DNA from 4 places in the Halopseudomonas phragmitis genome. Region 4 is predicted to be linked to each of the others. Evidence: predicted binding sites of a transcription regulator. Region 4 holds the regulator's gene; each other region holds the start of a gene.
What was found. The regulator sigma-54, encoded in region 4, starts transcription at its own class of promoters, with help from an activator protein. The targets are predictions, from matches to a motif close to ANTGGCATNNANNTTGCTNT.

Region 1 (4,381 bases), 890 kb from region 4:
GATGCCCAGCAGATCGATCCGCTGACCACCGGTCACCTTGACCATCGGCACGTTGTACTTGTCCGCCACATCGGCAATCCGCCGCAGTTCCGAGGCATTGGTCACGCCGCCCCACATCCGCGGCACCACCGAATAGGTGCCATCCTTCTGGATGTTGGCATGGGCCCGCTCGTTGATGAAGCGCGACTGCGGATCATCCTTGGCCTCACCCGGCCAGGTCGAAATCAGGTAATAGTTCAGTGCCGGACGGCAGGTCGCACAGCCGTTCGGCGTGCGCCACTCCATGAAAGCCATCGCCTCCGGAATGCTGGTCAGGTGATGCTCGCGAATCGCCTTGCGCACCTGGCCGTGATTCAGGTCGGTACAGCCGCAGACCGGCTTCTCGCTCTTGGGCTTCACATCGGCTGCACCGCCCACGGTATTGATCACGATCTGTTCCACCAGGCCCACGCAGGAACCACAGGAACTGCCAGCCTTGGTGTGTTTCTTCACATCATCGACACTGAACAGCCCGTGTTCCTGAATCGCTTTGACGATGGTGCCCTTGCACACCCCGTTGCAGCCACATACCTCCATATCGTCAGGCATGTTGGCGGCTTTGTTCTGGCCCTGGTGGCCGGTGTCGCCGATAGCGTTCTCGCCGAACATCAGGTGGTCACGAATCTCGCGGATGTTGTGGCGCTCCTTGACCATCCGGAAATACCAGCCACCGTCGGCAGTGTCGCCGTACATGCAGGCGCCGACCAGAATGTCATCCTTGATCACCAGCTTCTTGTAGACCCCGCCAATCGGATCGGACAGGGTGATCTGCTCAGTGCTGTCATCGCCCATGAACTCGCCAGCGGAGAACAGGTCGATACCGGTGACCTTGAGTTTGGTCGAGGTGATCGAACCCTCGTAGCGGCCATAGCCGAGCATCGCCAGATGGTTGGCGCAGACCTTAGCCTGCTCGAACAGCGGGGCTACCAGGCCGTAGGCAATGCCGCGATGATTGGCGCACTCGCCGATAGCGTAGACGCGCGGGTCGTAGGTTTGCAGGGTGTCGCTGACCAAAATCCCGCGGTTGCAGGCCAGACCCGCGCTTTCCGCCAGTTCGGTGTTGGGCCGGATCCCGGCCGCCATCACCACCAGATCGGCTGGAATCACGCTGCCATCCTTGAACTTGACGCCGCAGACACGGCCGTCGCCATCGTCCAGCAGCTCGCTGGTGAACTGCGGCAGCAGGAATTTGAGGCCGCGATCTTCCAGCGACTTCTGCAGCAGTTCGCCAGCGGTGCGGTCGAGCTGGCGCTCCAGCAGCCAGTCACCGATATGCACCACGGTCACATCCATGCCGCGCAGTTTCAGACCATTGGCCGCTTCCAGACCAAGCAGGCCGCCACCAATTACCACCGCATGCTTGTGGGTCTTGGCGGTTTCCATCATGGTTTCGGTATCGGCGATATCGCGGTAGCCGATCACACCGTCCAGATCGTTGCCTGGAATCGGCAGAATGAACGGGTTGGAGCCGGTGGCCAGCAGCAGACGGTCGTATTCAGCTTCGGTGCCGTCGTCGGCGATCACCTTGCGGTTGCGCCGATCAATCTTCACCACCTTGCGGCCGGTGTGCAGGGTAATGCCGTTTTCCTCGTACCAGGACAGCGGGTTGAGGATGATTTCCTCGAAGGTCTGTTCCCCGGCCAGGACCGGTGACAGCAGGATCCGGTTGTAGTTGGGGTGCGGCTCGGCGCCGAACACGGTGATCTCGTAGAGGTCGGGCGTCAGTTTCAGCAGTTCTTCCAGGGTTCGTACCCCGGCCATGCCGTTACCAACCATCACCAGCTTGAGCTTTTGCATCCTGTTGTGCTCCGTTGTAATGAGCGTAAAACAAAAAAGGCGCCCCACCGCTCGCGCGGTAGGACGCCTTTGTCCAGGTCCTGATCGGTCAGGAAACGACCTGTCGCCGTTGACAGGACCGTTGTATGTGAATTGCTGGTAATAGCAATGCACACAGTGTGCCAATTTATATTTTTATTGTTTTTCAATGGCTTGAGCCACTTGCCGGGCTCTTCTTGTGCACCTTATTGTGGCGTTTTGCACTGCAATGGTGCGTTTGTTGGGCTTGTGGCCCGGTTGGGTGAAAAAGGTTCCTGGGGATGTCGTACCTCGACCCAACATGGGGGGGTACCAGGCATGCCGTCGAGTGAGGGACGACACCCCCAGGGAACTCAGCGAAGCAATAGCATCAACAGCACCAGATTGAGTGCGAGTGAGGTCAGGGCCACGGCGCGCCAAACCACCAGCGGCTCGCGTTCGATCAAAGGGCGGCTGGGCTGGGGCAGGCGCTCGGCCTGTTCCAGAGCCAATAACCACTCTTCGGCGGTTTCGTAGCGTTTATCAGGATCGGGTTCCAGAGCCTTGAGCAGGCATTCGTCGACCCAGCCCGGCAAATCATGGCGATAGCGACTGGGTGGGGCGGGGCGGCCAAAGCGGGGGCGCTGGAAGGCCTCGATCTCGCCGTAGGGGTAATGCCCGGTCAGCAAGTAATAGAGACTGACGCCGGTCGCATACAGGTCCTGTTGCGGGCTGGGTTCGGCCCCGGCAAAGGCTTCCGGAGCAATGAAACTGGGAGTGCCAGGCGGGTTGCCGGTCTGCCACTGGGACAAGCCGGGGCAGAAAGCAAGGCCGAAATCGAGCAGGCGCAGCACGCCGTCATCGCCCAGATGCAAATTGTCCGGCTTGATGTCGCGGTGCAGCAGGTTGCGTCGGTGCAGCAGGCCGACGGCCTTGATCAGTTGCGGTGCCAGTTGCTGGAACAGTGCCAGACTCCAGAGTCCGTGCTCGCGCTTGTGCTGCTCCAGGGTCTGTCCGGCGTACTCGCGCATCACGTAGTAATGGTGCTGACGTTCGGGCAGCGGATGCAGCTCAGGGACCGATTGCCCGGCCACCCGACGCAGGAACCATTCCTCCTGCAGCAGTTCGCGGCAGGCCTGTGGTTCATCCTGACGCTGAGGGGGCAGGGTCTTAAGCAGCCAGGGCTGACCGAGGCCATCCTTGACCCGGTACAGCAGGGACTGGCGGGTTTCGCCCAGTTCCCGCTGGACATGCCAGCCCTCGAACTGCTGGTCGGGTTTCAGGCGCGGCGGCAGGGCGCGCTCGTCAGCCGGTTGCAGGGCGTCGTCGAGGCTGCTGTCAGGCAGTGTGTCGATACCGACCAGCAGTGCGCTGGCATTGTCCTGCCCGCCATTGGCCAGGGCCAGATCGATCAGCCGCTGACAGCGGCCGGGGGCGTCGTTGGCAGCCAGGGTGTCATGGATTGCCTGGTCGTTGAGATAGGCCCATACCCCATCGCTGACCAGCAACAGCTGATCGCCTTCGTCGAGTTCGCCATCCAGGTAATCGATCAGCGGGTGTTCATCCAATCCCATCGCCCGTTTGAGCACGTGTTCCATGCCCGGTTGTTCCCAGACATGCTCATTGGTCAGCTTGCGCAGTCGACCGTTGCGCAGCAGATAGGCCCGGCAGTCACCGATATGGGCCAAGGTATAACGACGCCCGCGCAGCACCAGGGCGGTCAGGGTAGTCAGCAGCGGCAGGCCACCGCCATTGGCTCGCAACCAGCGATTGTGGGCGGTCAGCAGACGCTCCAGCGCCTGAGTGACCGACCAGGTTTCCGGTGTGGAGTAGTAGTCCAGCGCCAGAGCCTGTAGGGTGGCACGGGCGGCCAGGCCGCCATCGCTGCATTGGCTCACGCCATCGGCCAGGGCCAGCAGGTGGCCCTTGCTGGCCGCCAGCTGCGGTGCGGGGGTAACCACCCGCACAGCATCCTGATTTTCCTTGCGTGGACCAGCGGCGCTGGCCTCGTCAATGCGCAGTTGCAGGCTCATGCTCAGACCCTGGCCGTGGTGACGGCCGAAGAGCCCCAGGTGGTCCGCCAGCGGCGCTTGACGCCGCTCAGACCGATCAGGGCCAGTACGCCGAGTGCCGCGAACAGCCACAGGCCAAGCTGGTAGTCGCCGGTATGCTGTTTGATGGTGCCCAGGCCGGCCGCCAACACGAAGCCGCCGACCCCGCCAGCCATGCCGATCAGGCCTGTCATGACCCCGATTTCACGATGGAAGCGCTGGGGTACCAACTGGAAAACCGCGCCGTTGCCAGCCCCCAGGCCGAGCATGGCAGCAACGAACAGGGCCAGTGCGGCGAACGAGCTGGACAGGTTGAAGCCCACCAGCGCTATGCAGATGGCGGCCACCGAGTACATGAACAACAGGGAACGAATACCGCCGATGCGGTCGGCCAGGGCACCGCCGAGCGGGCGCATCAGGCTGCCGGCCATGACGCAGGCAGCGGTGTAGTAGCCGGCGATCACTGGATCGAGCCCGTATTGGTCATTGAAGTAGCC
Region 2 (4,381 bases), 820 kb from region 4:
GATTGAGGGCGGCAAGGTTGAGGCTGAGCTGGTGCTGGGCTATGCGGCAGCCGGTATTCGGGCCGGTATCGAGCAAATGTTGCAGGTGGCGGTCGAGTCGGTGGCGGGTGTCGAGTCGGCGACCATCAGCGTAGCTTGTGAAGTGGCGAGCGCTCCTGCTCAGGGCAGTATCGAGGCGCTGCGCAATGTCAAAAACATCATCGCCGTCGCGTCAGGCAAGGGCGGGGTGGGCAAATCCACCACGGCGGTCAATCTGGCGCTGGCGCTGGCCCGTGAAGGTGCCCGGGTCGGGGTGCTGGACGCCGATATCTATGGCCCTAGCATGGGCTTGATGCTGGGGTTGCCCGAAGGTACCCGGCCTCAGGTCAAGGATCAGAAGCTGTTTATTCCGCCGACTGCCCATGGCGTGCAGGTCATGTCCATGGCTTTTCTGGTTGATGACAATACCCCGGTAGTCTGGCGTGGGCCGATGGTTTCCGGGGCGCTGATGCAGTTGCTGACTCAGACTGCCTGGGATGATCTCGACTACCTGGTGGTGGACATGCCGCCGGGGACCGGGGATATCCAGCTGACGCTAGCCCAGAAGGTGCCGGTAACCGGCGCGGTGATCGTGACCACACCGCAGGACCTGGCACTGCTCGATGCCAAGAAAGGGATCGAGATGTTCAACAAGGTCAATATTCCGGTGCTGGGGGTGGTCGAGAACATGGCCATTCACATCTGCTCCAATTGCGGTCATGCCGAGCATCTGTTCGGCGAGGGTGGTGGCGAGCGCCTGGCCGAGCAATACGGTGTTGATCTGCTGGCTTCTATGCCGCTGTCGATGATGATTCGCGAGCAGGCCGATGGCGGAACCCCGACCGTGGTGGCTGAGCCCGAATGCCAGATCAGCATGATTTACCAGGATATGGCCCGGCATGTGGGCGCACGGATTGCCGAGCGGGCTCAGGCACCGGCCATGCCCAGTATCAGCATCAGCGATGACTGACAGCTTAGTCATAACCGGCTAGAATGCCCGATCATTTTTCACCCAATCCTTATGCAGGGCACACCATGAGCATCAAGTCAGACCGCTGGATTCGTCGCATGTCCCAGGAGCACGGCATGATTGAGCCGTTCGTCGAGCGTCAGGTACGCGGCGCCGAGGGCAATCGGATGATTTCTTATGGGGTGTCCAGTTACGGTTACGATGTGCGTTGTGCCGATGAGTTCAAGGTGTTCACCAACATTCATTCGGCTACGGTGGATCCCAAGCATTTCGACGAAAAGAGCTTTGTGGATGTGAAGGGCGATGTATGCATCATTCCGCCGAACTCGTTCGCCCTGGCCCGTACCGTCGAATACTTCCGTATTCCGCGCAATGTGCTGACCATCTGTCTGGGCAAGAGCACCTATGCCCGCTGCGGCATTATCGTTAATGTCACTCCGCTTGAGCCAGAGTGGGAAGGGCATGTGACCCTGGAGTTTTCCAACACTACTACCTTGCCGGCCAAAATCTACGCCAATGAAGGCGTGGCTCAGATGCTGTTCTTCGAGTCTGATGAGTCCTGCGAAGTCTCATACAAAGACCGCGGCGGCAAGTACCAGGGCCAGCGCGGTGTAACCCTGCCCAAGGCGTAAGGTAAAAAAGACGCCGGTGATCAAGGTTGCCGTGGCACAACCTTGAGACCGGCGTAGTTGCTGCAAGGAGCAAATACAATTCAGGCGCCCGAAGGCGCCTGAATGGTTTTAGAAGCTCTTGGTGGCTGAGAAAGTCCAGTTGCCGCTGCAATAACGGCTTTTGCCATACCATTCGCTGCAGGTGCCGCCCTTGATGTTGGTGTCTGAGTACATCAGTGCCCAGTCGATACCTACGAAGTCCTTGCTGACGGTGACAGCCCAGTCATCGTACTTCTCTTTGCTCTGTACCGAACTCAGCGGATCCTTGGTGTCAGTGCGACCGTAGTGCAGGTCAAGGCCGAATTCGTAGGGCAGTTCGAAGCCGTAACCAATGTAGGTGTACAGCGCACTTTCCGGGTCGTAGGCGTATTTGGCGCCCAAGGTGAAGCCGTACAGACCGATACTGGCCAGAACTTCGTCGACACTGGCATCACCACCGGCTTTCGGGTAGGTGTAAGTCGCCCAGCCCAGGTCCAGCTCGATTTCATCTGTGATGTTGCCGGCCCAGCCAAAGTAGTAATCGATTTCCACGCTGGCATCAAAGGCGTCGGCGTCGACGTTGGAAGCCCAGGCGCCGATATACAGGCCGGACTCGTGGGCGAAATCCAGGCTGCCCTGAACCGCGCCGGCACCAGCAGTCTGCGACTGGCCGCGCCAGATGTAATCGGTTGCCAGGGTGGCGGTCATGCTGGCGTCGATTTTACCGATCGGGGTATCGAACTCTTCTGCATGGGCCAGAGTGGCAAAGCCGAGGGTGCTGGCGGTGGCGACGGCAACTGCAAGTTTTTTCATCATATTGGTAGTACCCCATGTCGTGTGATTCAAAAAGTTTTGAATGTGTTGGCACGGGTTACATAGCACGTAGCTTGCCAGTTTTTATTTCTTGTTTTATTTCATGTGCTTATGTGTGTTTTGTGGTGTTGTGAGTATAGTTTCGGTCAGCTTTTTTCGGAACGATTGCACTGTGGTGGTGCGCCAGTTCGGGGCGGTGGTGCATGCAGGGGAGTCGGTTATCCGGTTGATCCAGGTCAACGAGGGCGGTCACCGGTTTGCGACAATGACTATAGTGATAAACAAGGCAACAACAATCCAAGGAGTCACCATGCGCAACGTACTGCTACCCTTTGACGGCTCGGCCCCGGCCAAACGAGCCATTGAGTATCTGGTGGGTGTAGCTGCCGAGTATCCGAACATTCTGGTGCACGTGATCAATGTGCAGAGTGAGCCCAAACTGTATGGCAACTATGTGTCGGCCAATATGCTGGAACAGTTGCACGGGGGCGCGCTGGATCATGCCCGTGAAGTGATTGTCGAGGCTGGTGCCATGCTGCGCGAGGCCGGTGTTCGCCATGAAGAGCATGCGGTGGTGGGTGAGGTCATTGGTGAACTGGCACATGCGGTCAAGAGCCTGGGCTGTGACACCGTGATCATGGGTACTCGCGGTATGAGCAATCTGGGCAACCTGTTCATGGGCTCGGTCGCTACCCGGGTGGTGCATGAAGTGCCGGTGCCGGTGTTGCTGGTCAAATAGTCACTGCGCGACAATAACGGCTCCGCCAAGGAGCCGTTATGTCATCCGTTCAACCGATCCCCCATGCCGGGGTTGATACCCTCAGCTTCCGCCAGCTCGATCAGCTCAATGCGCTGCCCAAGGGCTCCTGCTTCAAACTGTTCAAGCACTGCCAGTCGCAGTTGCTCGAAGGTCGTGACTATTTCTACTTGCCGGCTACCGAGCATCAGGCGTTGATCGATCAGCTCAAGCTGTCCGGTCAGATTTATGCCAGCACGGTTCATCTGGTGCTGCTGACCCGTGATGGTTATGCCCGCCTGCGCGAACTGGGTGGGAGTCAACTGTGATGGCCGATTGAGCGGTCGCTGTATCTTCAGCAATTGTGCTGTTCCGGGCCTAATACTGCTTTAACTGCCTGGGAGTACTGCTCATGACCGCCAAGGATTTTCTGCTGGCGCTGCTTGTCATTCTGGTCTGGGGCATGAACTTCGTGGTGATCAAGGCTGGTTTGCAGGACATGCCGCCCATGTTGCTCGGCGCCCTGCGATTCATGCTGGTGGCCTTTCCCGCGATACTGTTCATCAAGCCACCGGCGGTGCCGCTGCGCTGGTTGCTGGCCTACGGTCTGACCATTTCACTGGGCCAGTTCGCGTTCCTGTTTTCAGCCATGCACGTCGGCATGCCGGCCGGCCTGGCCTCAGTGGTACTCCAGTCCCAGGCTCTGTTTACCTTGTTCTTTGCCGTACTGCTACTGGGTGAGCGGTTGCGTGGCTTTAATCTCATTGGGCTGTTGATTGCGGCCGCAGGTCTGCTAATGATCGGTTTGCAGATCAACAGCGGTATGACCACGGCCGGTTTCATATTGACCTTGTGCGCTGCCTCTATGTGGGCACTGGGAAATATCGTTACCCGCAAGATCGGCAAGGTGAACCTGGTCGGGCTGGTAGTGTGGGGTAGCCTGGTGCCGCCTTTGCCATTTCTGGCGCTGTCCTGGTGGCTGGAAGGTCCCGAGTTAATGCGCAGCGCCTTGCTGGGCTTCAATCTCAATACCCTGTTGGTTCTGCTGTATCTGGCTTTTGCCGCGACCATTCTTGGCTACAGCCTGTGGAGCCGGCTGTTGTCGCGCTATCCGGCCAGCCAGGTTGCGCCTTTTTCCCTGTTGGTGCCGGTGATTGGTTTGAGTTCCGCCGCGTTGCTGGCGGGGGAGCGGGT
Region 3 (4,381 bases), 2.0 Mb from region 4:
AGAAAACGCATACAATACACCTGGATGGCAAAGGTTGCTGCCCGTCAAGTTGTTGGCATTGCGTTGAATCCAGCAAGAAGCGTGCCGTTCTGCTTACCGTGACCCATAATGTCTATAAGGAGTTGCTCATGGCTGGCGTGATGGATTCGGTCAATCAGCGTACTCAGTTGGTTGGCCAGAATCGCCTGGAGCTCTTGCTGTTCCGGTTGGCGGGCAACCAGCTTTACGGCATCAATGTGTTCAAGGTCAAAGAGGTGCTGCAATGCCCCAAGCTGACCTTGATGCCCAAACTCAACCCGGTGGTTCGTGGTGTTGCGCATATCCGTGGCGGTACGCTACCGATTCTCGACCTGAACAAGGCAACTGGCGGTCCAGGGCTGAGCAACCTGGACAATACCTTTGTGATCATTACCGAATACAACACCAAGGTTCAGGGTTTTCTGGTGCGCTCGGTCGAGCGGATTGTCAACATGAACTGGTCAGAGATTCATCCGCCGCCACGCGGGACAGGACGTGAGCACTACCTGACGGCGGTGACTCGGGTTGATGACCAGATGGTCGAGATCATCGACGTCGAGAAGGTGCTGGCAGAGGTCGTGCCGGTCAACGAGCACTTGTCTCAGGGCCTGGTTGACGAGCAGACACAGGCCGAAGCGGTGTCGCGCAAGGTCCTGATCGTTGATGATTCGTCAGTAGCGCGCAAGCAAGTCAAGCGTTGCCTGGAAGAGGTCGGGGTTGAGGTGGTTGCGCTCAACGACGGCAGGCAGGCTCTGGACTGGCTCAAGGCGTTGGCCGATAGTGGCGAGGATGTTTCCAGCCATCTGTTGATGATGGTTTCGGATATCGAAATGCCGGAAATGGACGGTTATACCCTGACTGCCGAGATTCGCAATGATTCTCGTCTCAATGGCTTGCATGTGATGCTGCATACTTCCTTGTCAGGGGTGTTCAATCAGGCCATGGTGAAGAAGGTTGGCGCGGATGATTTCCTGGCTAAATTCAAGCCGGATGAACTGGCTGGCCGGGTGGTCGCCAGGCTGCATGCCCTGAGGGGAGAGGCGGGTGCCTGAGAGTGGATTTGAATTGATTATGGGGCAAGCTGCGTGACGTCATCCAGTCAGGATTTTCAGGTGTTCCGGGAGTTTCTGGAAAAGGCCTGCGGCATTGTGTTGGGGGACAACAAGCAGTACCTGGTGGCCAGCCGGCTCAATCGGTTGATGGATCAGGAAGGCATCAAGAGTCTCGGTGAATTGGTCAAGCGGATTCAGTTCCAGCCGCGTGGCGGCTTGCGTGAGGCGGTCATTGATGCCATGACCACCAATGAAACCTTGTGGTTTCGCGATGTCTATCCCTTCGATGTGCTCAAAAACCGATTGATTCCTGAGTTCATTCGGGATAATCCCGGTCAGCGCCTGCGGATCTGGTCGGCGGCCTGTTCTTCGGGGCAGGAGCCGTATTCGCTGAGCATGGCGATCGATGAGTTCGAGCGCGCCAATCTGGGCCAGTTGCGCGGTGGTGCCCAGATCGTCGCGACCGATCTGTCGGGCGGTATTCTCAATGCGGCAAAGGGTGCCGAATACGACAGTCTGTCGGTTGCCCGGGGGTTGTCCCAGGATCGCCTCAATCGTTTTTTCGATCCTGTCGGGCCGGGGCGCTGGGTGGTCAAGCCGGCTATTCGCAATCGGGTCGAGTTTCGGGCGATGAACTTGCTCGACAGTTACGCCATGCTCGGCAAGTTCGATATCGTCTTCTGCCGCAATGTTCTGATCTACTTTTCGGCGGAAGTGAAGAAAGACATCCTGCGACGCATGCATGCCACGCTCAAACCGGGCGGGTACCTGATGCTGGGGGCTTCCGAAGCTCTCAACGGTTTGCCTGAGCTGTACCAGATGGTGCAGTGCAGTCCGGGGATTGTTTACAAGGTCAAGTAGGGTTCTCTGATTCTGCTGATTCTGATTGCCGCCCGCCCTGGGCGGCAATTTGCCTTTTGCCTTTTGCCGCTTTTTGCCATTGCCAGCTTTGCCGCTTGCCGGTCAAGTCTTGCCGCACGGCGTTCTTTATATCTTCTATCCCATTGAAAATAAAGGGATTGGCGTTTTGGCACGGGCTTTGCTTTTGAACTCCTGAAAGTTATCGGTCGGCTAGCAGCCGGAGTGGGAGTGTCACTATGAGCCTGAATTTTGAGCGTGCCCTGGGGCTGCATGAGCAAGCGCTGAAGTTTCGCGCCGAGCGTTCAGCAGTGTTGGCCAACAATATTGCCAACGCCGAAACCCCGAACTATAAGGCCCGCGATCTGGAATTCGCCAGTGTGCTGGAGGCTCAGCAACAGGGGGGTGCCCAACGCTTTCAGGCTAACCAGACACATGCTCGGCATATTGCCGCTGAAAGCCTGATTGATCAGGCGGCGGGGCTGCGTTACCGCGTGCCGCTGCAGCCAGCCGTCGATGGCAATACTGTGGATACCCAGGTCGAGCAGGCCAAGTTTGCCGAGAATGCCATTCAGTTTCAGGCCAGCTTTACCTTCCTCGACAGCAAGTTCAAAGGGCTGATGACCGCCCTGCGTGGAGAATAACCATGTCCCTGACCCAGATTTTCAATATTGCCGGTTCCGGCATGAGCGCTCAGTCGCTGCGGCTCAATACTGTCGCCAGCAACATAGCCAACGCTGAAACCGTATCCAGCAGTATCGATCAGACCTATCGGGCCCGGCATCCGGTGTTCGCCACCGTATTCAGCAGCCAGCAAAACCTCGGGCCGTCGTTGTTCGCGCCTGAAAGTGAGCCGGGGCAGGGTGTGCAGGTGCTGGGCATCGTCGAATCGGATGCCGAGTTGCAGGCTCGCTACGAGCCAGATCACCCAATGGCCAACGAGGACGGGTATGTGTACTACCCGAATGTCAATGTGGTCGAGGAAATGGCCAACATGATGGCTTCATCAAGGGCCTACCAGACCAACGTGGAAATCATGAATACCACCAAGACCATGCTGCAGCGCGTGCTGACGCTTGGGCAGTGATAAGGAAGCCTTGAATCATGTACACCAATAATGTCGGTGCCGGCGCCCTGGACAACTACCAGATCGACAATGAGCGCTTCAACAAGGGGGGCGAGCTGGGTAAGGACGAGTTCCTGAAACTGCTGGTGGTTCAGCTCAATAATCAGGACCCGCTGTCGCCGCAGGAAAACGGTGAGTTCATCGCCCAGTTGGCACAGTTCAGTACAGTGGAAGGTATCGGCAATCTGAACGACAGCATGGAAGCGATCATGAGCGGTTTCCAGTCGTCCCAGGCGCTGCAGGCATCCTCTCTGGTCGGGCGCACGGTGATCGTGCCGACCGACAAGGCAATTGTCGATACCGCTGAAGGGATCAAGGGCGACGTGGTTTTGCCGCAGTCCAGCAGCAACGTATTTGTGGGCATCTATGACGAGGCTGGCACTATGGTGCAGCGGATCAACCTGGGCAGTCAGCAGTCTGGTTTGGTGGCGTTCGAGTGGGACGGCACCGATAGTGGCGGCAATATTTTGCCGCCCGGCAAATATAGCTTCAAGGCTGAAGCTGGCATCGAGGGTGAAAACCAGCAACTGATTACTCTGCTGCCGGCCAATGTCGACAGCGTATCGCTACCGGGCACGCCGGGTGGCGACCTGATTCTCAATGTGGCGGGCCTTGGCAGTATCGGCCTGTCGCAAGTTCAGATCATTGGCAAGTAACGTCGTCTGTGACGCATTGATACAAGGAACCAGATCATGTCCTTCAATATCGGTTTGAGTGGTATCCGGGCGGCGTCGGCCGACCTGAATGTTACCGGTAATAACATCGCCAATGCCGGTACCATTGGCTTCAAACAGTCACGTGCCGAGTTTGCCGATGTCTATGCCGCCTCGGTGCTGGGCACCGGACGCAATCCGCAGGGCAGTGGCGTGCTGCTGAGCAACGTGGCCCAGCAGTTTACCCAGGGCAATGTCAACTTCACCCAGAACACCCTGGATCTGGCGATCAACGGCAATGGCTTTTTCGTCACCAGCAACAATGGGGCGATCAGCTATACCCGTGCCGGTTATTTCGGGACTGACCGTGAAGGCAACATCATCAACAACTTCGGTGAGCGCTTGCAGGGGTATGGGGTCAATCCGGTCACCGGGCAGATCAATCAAGGTGTGCGGACTGATCTGCGGATCGATACCCGGGCCGCCGAGCCGAATGCCACCACCGAGATTCGCTCGACCCTCAATCTGAATTCGACCAATGTGCGCCCGGCTCTGTGGCAGGAAGCCTATGACCAGGCCTATGCTGCCTCGATTGCTGGTGCTGCTGATCCGGACAATCCGACCGCCGGCGAGATCGCGGCTGCCGAGGCTGCTGGTCTGGCTGCCGCCGAGGT
Region 4 (4,381 bases):
TCAGTGCCTGAATCTATTCACCCTCGCCAAAATAATCATTGATCAGGGCCAGCAGTTCTTCCATAGCCTGCTCGGCCTGTTCTCCTTCGCAGGTGATGCTGACTTCGCTGCCTTTGCTGGCGGCGAGCATCATCACTTGCATGATGCTTTTGCCATCGACCTGGCTTTGTTCATTCTGACCGATTTTTACCTGGCAGCCGTAGCGGCTGGCGACGCCGACGAATTTGGCGGCTGCGCGGGCGTGCAGGCCGAGTTTGTTGATGATTTGAACGCGGGTAGTCGGCATGGTCAGGGCAGGTCGCGATGACGGAGGATAAGGTTGTTGGTGCTGGTGTCGCCCAGTTCCCGGGCCAGACGTTCGGCCAGGTAGACCGAGCGGTGGTGGCCGCCGGTGCAGCCGATAGCGATGGTCATGTAGCTGCGCTCGCCGGCGGCATAGCGCGGCAGCCATTTTTGCAGGAACTGGAAGATGTCCTGGTACATTTCCTGAACATCCGGCTGGGCCTCAAGGAACTCGCAGACCGGCTGGTCCTTGCCCGAATAGGGCCGCAGGTCAGGATTCCAGTACGGGTTGGGCAGGCAGCGCACGTCAAAAACCAGGTCGGCATCGACCGGCACGCCGCGTTTGAAACCAAATGACTGAATCAGAATCGAGGGCTGCTTGGCATCGCTGCCGAGCAGCCGCTGCTTGAGCTGTTCGCGCAGCTGATAGAGGGTCAGGTGGCTGGTGTCGATCTTGAGATCGGCCAGGTCGATGATCGGCTCAAGCAGGCGCAGTTCTTCGGCGATGGCCTCGGCCAGCGAGTGGCTGCTGTCGGTCAGAGGGTGTTTGCGCCGGGTCTCGGAGAAGCGCTTGATCAGCACTTCGTCGGTGGCGGCAAGGAACAGAATATCGCAGCGAATGCCGGCGTCACGGACCTGCTTGAGCAACTCGGGGAAGCGCCGCAGGTCGCTGGGCAGGTTGCGCGCATCGATGCTGATTGCCACCTTGGGCAGGTTCAGCTCGGTGTTGTTGGCTTCCTTGGCCAGCTCTGGCAGCAGGCCGGCTGGCAAGTTGTCGATGCAGTAGTAGCCGTTGTCTTCCAGCAGGTGTAGGGCGGTACTCTTGCCTGAGCCGGAACGGCCACTGACCACAACCAGACGCATGTTTAGCTCCCGTCGCTGCCGACCATTGTCTGGTACAGGCTGCTGGCGTCCGGAGCCTTGCGCAGTGCTTCGCGCAGCTCGGCCTGGTCAAGCTTTTCGGCCAGCATCTTGAGAATCTGCAGGTGTTGCTCGGTGGCTTCCTGGGGGACCAGCAATACGAAAATCAGGTCTACCGGTTCGCCGTCCAGAGCGTCGTAATCGATCTTGCTTTCCAGTTGCAGCAAGGCGCCAACGGCCTGTTCGCAGCCGGTGAGCCGACAGTGGGGAATGGCGATGCCGTGGCCGAAGCCGGTCGAACCCAGCTTTTCCCGGGCAATCAGGTTTTCGTAGATAGTGTCGGCGTCGAGGTCGGTGTGCTGGGCAATCAGCTTGCCGATCAGCTCCAGCACACGTTTCTTCGAGCCCCCTTGCACACCGGAGAAGGTGCGCTCGGGGGTCAGTATGTGGGTTATTTGCATGACTCTGTTGGGCCGGGATTAACGGTCGTTGGCGCCTTGTTGGCGATCCAGGTGTTTTTCCTTGTGCTTGATCAGCTGCCGGTCGAGCTTGTCGGTAAGCAAATCAATCGCTGCATACATATCCGTGTGCTCGGCGTTGGCGACCACTTCGCCCCCGGCGATGTGCAGGGTGGCTTCGACCTTCTGGCGCAGCTTCTCGACTTCCAGGGTCACCTGAACATTGGTGATCCTGTCGAAGTGCCGCTCAAGGCGGGCCATTTTTTCGTTGATGTAGTCGCGCAGGGATTCGGTGACGTCGAGTTGATGACCGCTAATGTTTAGTTGCATACGGCTTCTCCTGGTTGGCTGTTGTTACCGGGTACCGGTGTGGTACCCATGTTGCCACTTGTTACTACCGAATTCATTGATCTGTATGGGTTAAACCAAACGCTTTCGTTCGCTCGACGGGGCGATGTTCAATGACTCGCGATACTTTGCGATGGTCCGTCGGGCTACGTGGATCCCCTGTTCTTCAAGTAAACCAGCGATCTTGCTGTCGCTCAATGGTTTCTTCGGGTTTTCCGCTGCAACCAGCTTTTTGATCAGTGCCCGGATAGCGGTGGAGGAGAACTCGCCGCCCTCGCTGGTACTGACGTGGCTGGAGAAAAAGTACTTCAGCTCGAAGATTCCGCGCGGGGTATGCATGTATTTCTGGGTGGTGACCCGCGAGATGGTCGATTCATGCATGCCTACCGCTTCGGCGATGTCGTGCAGGACCAGAGGCTTCATGGCTTCTTCGCCGTGCTCGAGGAACCCGCGCTGATGCTCGACGATCTGGCTGGCAACTTTCATCAGGGTTTCGTTGCGGCTCTGCAGGCTCTTGATGAACCAGCGGGCTTCCTGCAGGTGGTTGCGCAGGTAGGTGTTGTCTTCGCTGCTGTCGGCTCGGCGTACCATCGAGGCGTAGTGGCCGTTGACCCGGACCTTGGGCACGGCATCCTGGTTCAGTTCGACGATCCAGCGCTGGTTGTCGCGCCGCACGATCACGTCGGGGATCACGTATTCCGGCTCGCCAGAGGCGATTTCCGCGCCTGGGCGCGGGTTCAGGGTCTGGATCAGGGCGATGACCACCCGCAACTGGTCTTCCTTGAGCCGGGTGCGGCGCATCAACTGGGCAAAGTCGCGGTTGCCGAGCAGTTCCAGGTGATCCTTGACCACCTTCATCGCCTGTTCGAGCAGTGGGGTGTCGCTTGGCAACTGGCGCAGTTGCAGCAGCAGGCATTCGCTCAGGTCGCGGGCGGCAATGCCGACCGGTTCGAATTGCTGAATGCGGTGCAGGACCATTTCGACCTCGTCCAGTTCGATCTCCAGTTCCGGATCGAAGGAGGCCAGAATCTCTTCAAGGGTTTCTTCAAGATAGCCGTCGGCGTTGATCGCATCGATCAGGGCCGTGGCGATCATGCGGTCGGTATCGGACATCGGCAGCAGGTTGAGCTGCCATTCCAGGTGGCTCTGCAGGGTTTCGCCGGTGCCGGTGCGCGAGGTGTAGTCCCAGTCTTCGTCATCGTTGCTGGGCAGTGAGCTGGCCGAAGTCTGGTAGACATCTTCCCATTGGGTATCGACCGGCAGCTCGTTGGGGATCTGTTCGTTCCAGTTGCCTTCGTCGTCGCTGTGCGGGCTGATGGAGTCAAGCTCGACTGGCTCGGGCAGAGTGACTGCTGGTGCGTCGTCGCTGTCGAGGCCGTTTTCCTGGCTGGCGCTGGGATAGTCGTCATCGCCATCGTCGGCCATTTCCAGCAGCGGATTGGCCTCCATGGCCTCTTGAACCTCTTGTTGAAGATCGAGGCTGGATAGCTGGAGTAGTCGAATGGCCTGCTGCAGCTGAGGGGTCATGGTCAGCTGCTGCCCCATCTTGAGGACGAGCGTGGGTTTCATTGTTTGGCGAAATACCTTATGCGCTGAGTCTAACCATTCCGAGGCCAGGCCCACCCTCCCTGTCGGCCTGTGCGGCGGGTGTTAACCAATAAACCGTACAGGCCTCTAGCATGCCTGAAATGTGTGCGCTTTTACAGGCGGAAGGTGTGCCCAAGATAGACATCTTTGACCAACTGGTTGGACAGCACAGCTTCAGCGTCACCTTCAGCGATGATATGGCCGTCGTTGACAATATAGGCCTTGTCGCAGATGTCGAGAGTTTCGCGCACATTGTGGTCGGTGATCAGCACGCCGATCCCCTTGTCACGCAAATGCTGGATGATCTGTTTGATGTCGTTGACCGAAATCGGATCGACCCCGGCGAAAGGTTCGTCAAGCAGTACGAACTTGGGTTCGCTGGCCAGGGCCCGGGCGATTTCGGCGCGGCGGCGCTCGCCGCCGGACAGGCTCATGCCCTTGGTGTCGGCCAGGTGGTGAATGTGGAACTCGCGCAGCAGGGCGTCGAGTTTGCCCAGCCGGCCCTTGCGGTTCAGGTCTTTGCGGGTTTCCAGAATCGCCATGATGTTGTCGGCTACCGACAGCTTGCGGAAGATCGAGGCTTCCTGGGGCAGATAGCCGATCCCCTGACGGGCGCGGCCGTGCATTGGCAGGGCGGTGATGTCCTTGCCGTCGATCAGGATATGCCCTTCGTCGGCCTTTACCAGTCCGACGATCATGTAGAAGCTGGTGGTCTTGCCGGCGCCATTGGGGCCCAGCAGGCCGACGATCTCGCCGCTGTTGATGGTGACCGAGATATCCCGGACCACCTTGCGGGCCTTGTAGGCCTTGGCCAGGTGGCGCGCCTCTAGGGTTGTCATGGCTGG

Region 1: nirB (nitrite reductase large subunit NirB) is a predicted target of sigma-54. The motif match lies at 1,983-2,002, and genes of this name have one in related genera.
Region 2: BVH74_RS15925 (TorF family putative porin) is a predicted target of sigma-54. The motif match lies at 2,514-2,533, and genes of this name have one in related genera.
Region 3: flgB (flagellar basal body rod protein FlgB) is a predicted target of sigma-54. The motif match lies at 2,097-2,116, and genes of this name have one in related genera.

Annotation. Positions count from the first base shown of each region.
Region 1 is NZ_CP020100.1:3,384,801-3,389,181, reverse strand. It holds gene nirB (nitrite reductase large subunit NirB) at 1-1,836, opposite strand, end outside; gene BVH74_RS15665 (bifunctional protein-serine/threonine kinase/phosphatase) at 2,208-3,866, opposite strand; gene BVH74_RS15660 (nitrate/nitrite transporter) at 3,869-4,381, opposite strand, start outside.
Region 2 is NZ_CP020100.1:3,447,263-3,451,643, reverse strand. It holds gene apbC (iron-sulfur cluster carrier protein ApbC) at 1-988, shown strand, start outside; gene dcd (dCTP deaminase) at 1,054-1,620, shown strand; gene BVH74_RS15925 (TorF family putative porin) at 1,729-2,454, opposite strand; gene BVH74_RS15920 (universal stress protein) at 2,762-3,190, shown strand; gene BVH74_RS15915 (ORF6N domain-containing protein) at 3,229-3,516, shown strand; gene BVH74_RS15910 (EamA family transporter) at 3,600-4,381, shown strand, end outside.
Region 3 is NZ_CP020100.1:2,246,220-2,250,600, forward strand. It holds gene flgA (flagellar basal body P-ring formation chaperone FlgA) at 1-11, opposite strand, end outside; gene BVH74_RS10400 (chemotaxis protein CheV) at 129-1,070, shown strand; gene BVH74_RS10405 (CheR family methyltransferase) at 1,104-1,931, shown strand; gene flgB (flagellar basal body rod protein FlgB) at 2,168-2,572, shown strand; gene flgC (flagellar basal body rod protein FlgC) at 2,575-3,015, shown strand; gene flgD (flagellar hook assembly protein FlgD) at 3,033-3,710, shown strand; gene BVH74_RS10425 (flagellar hook protein FlgE) at 3,747-4,381, shown strand, end outside.
Region 4 is NZ_CP020100.1:236,861-241,241, reverse strand. It holds gene BVH74_RS01080 (HPr family phosphocarrier protein) at 14-286, opposite strand; gene rapZ (RNase adapter RapZ) at 289-1,146, opposite strand; gene ptsN (PTS IIA-like nitrogen regulatory protein PtsN) at 1,149-1,604, opposite strand; gene hpf (ribosome hibernation-promoting factor, HPF/YfiA family) at 1,623-1,931, opposite strand; gene BVH74_RS01060 (RNA polymerase factor sigma-54) at 2,022-3,518, opposite strand; gene lptB (LPS export ABC transporter ATP-binding protein) at 3,650-4,375, opposite strand.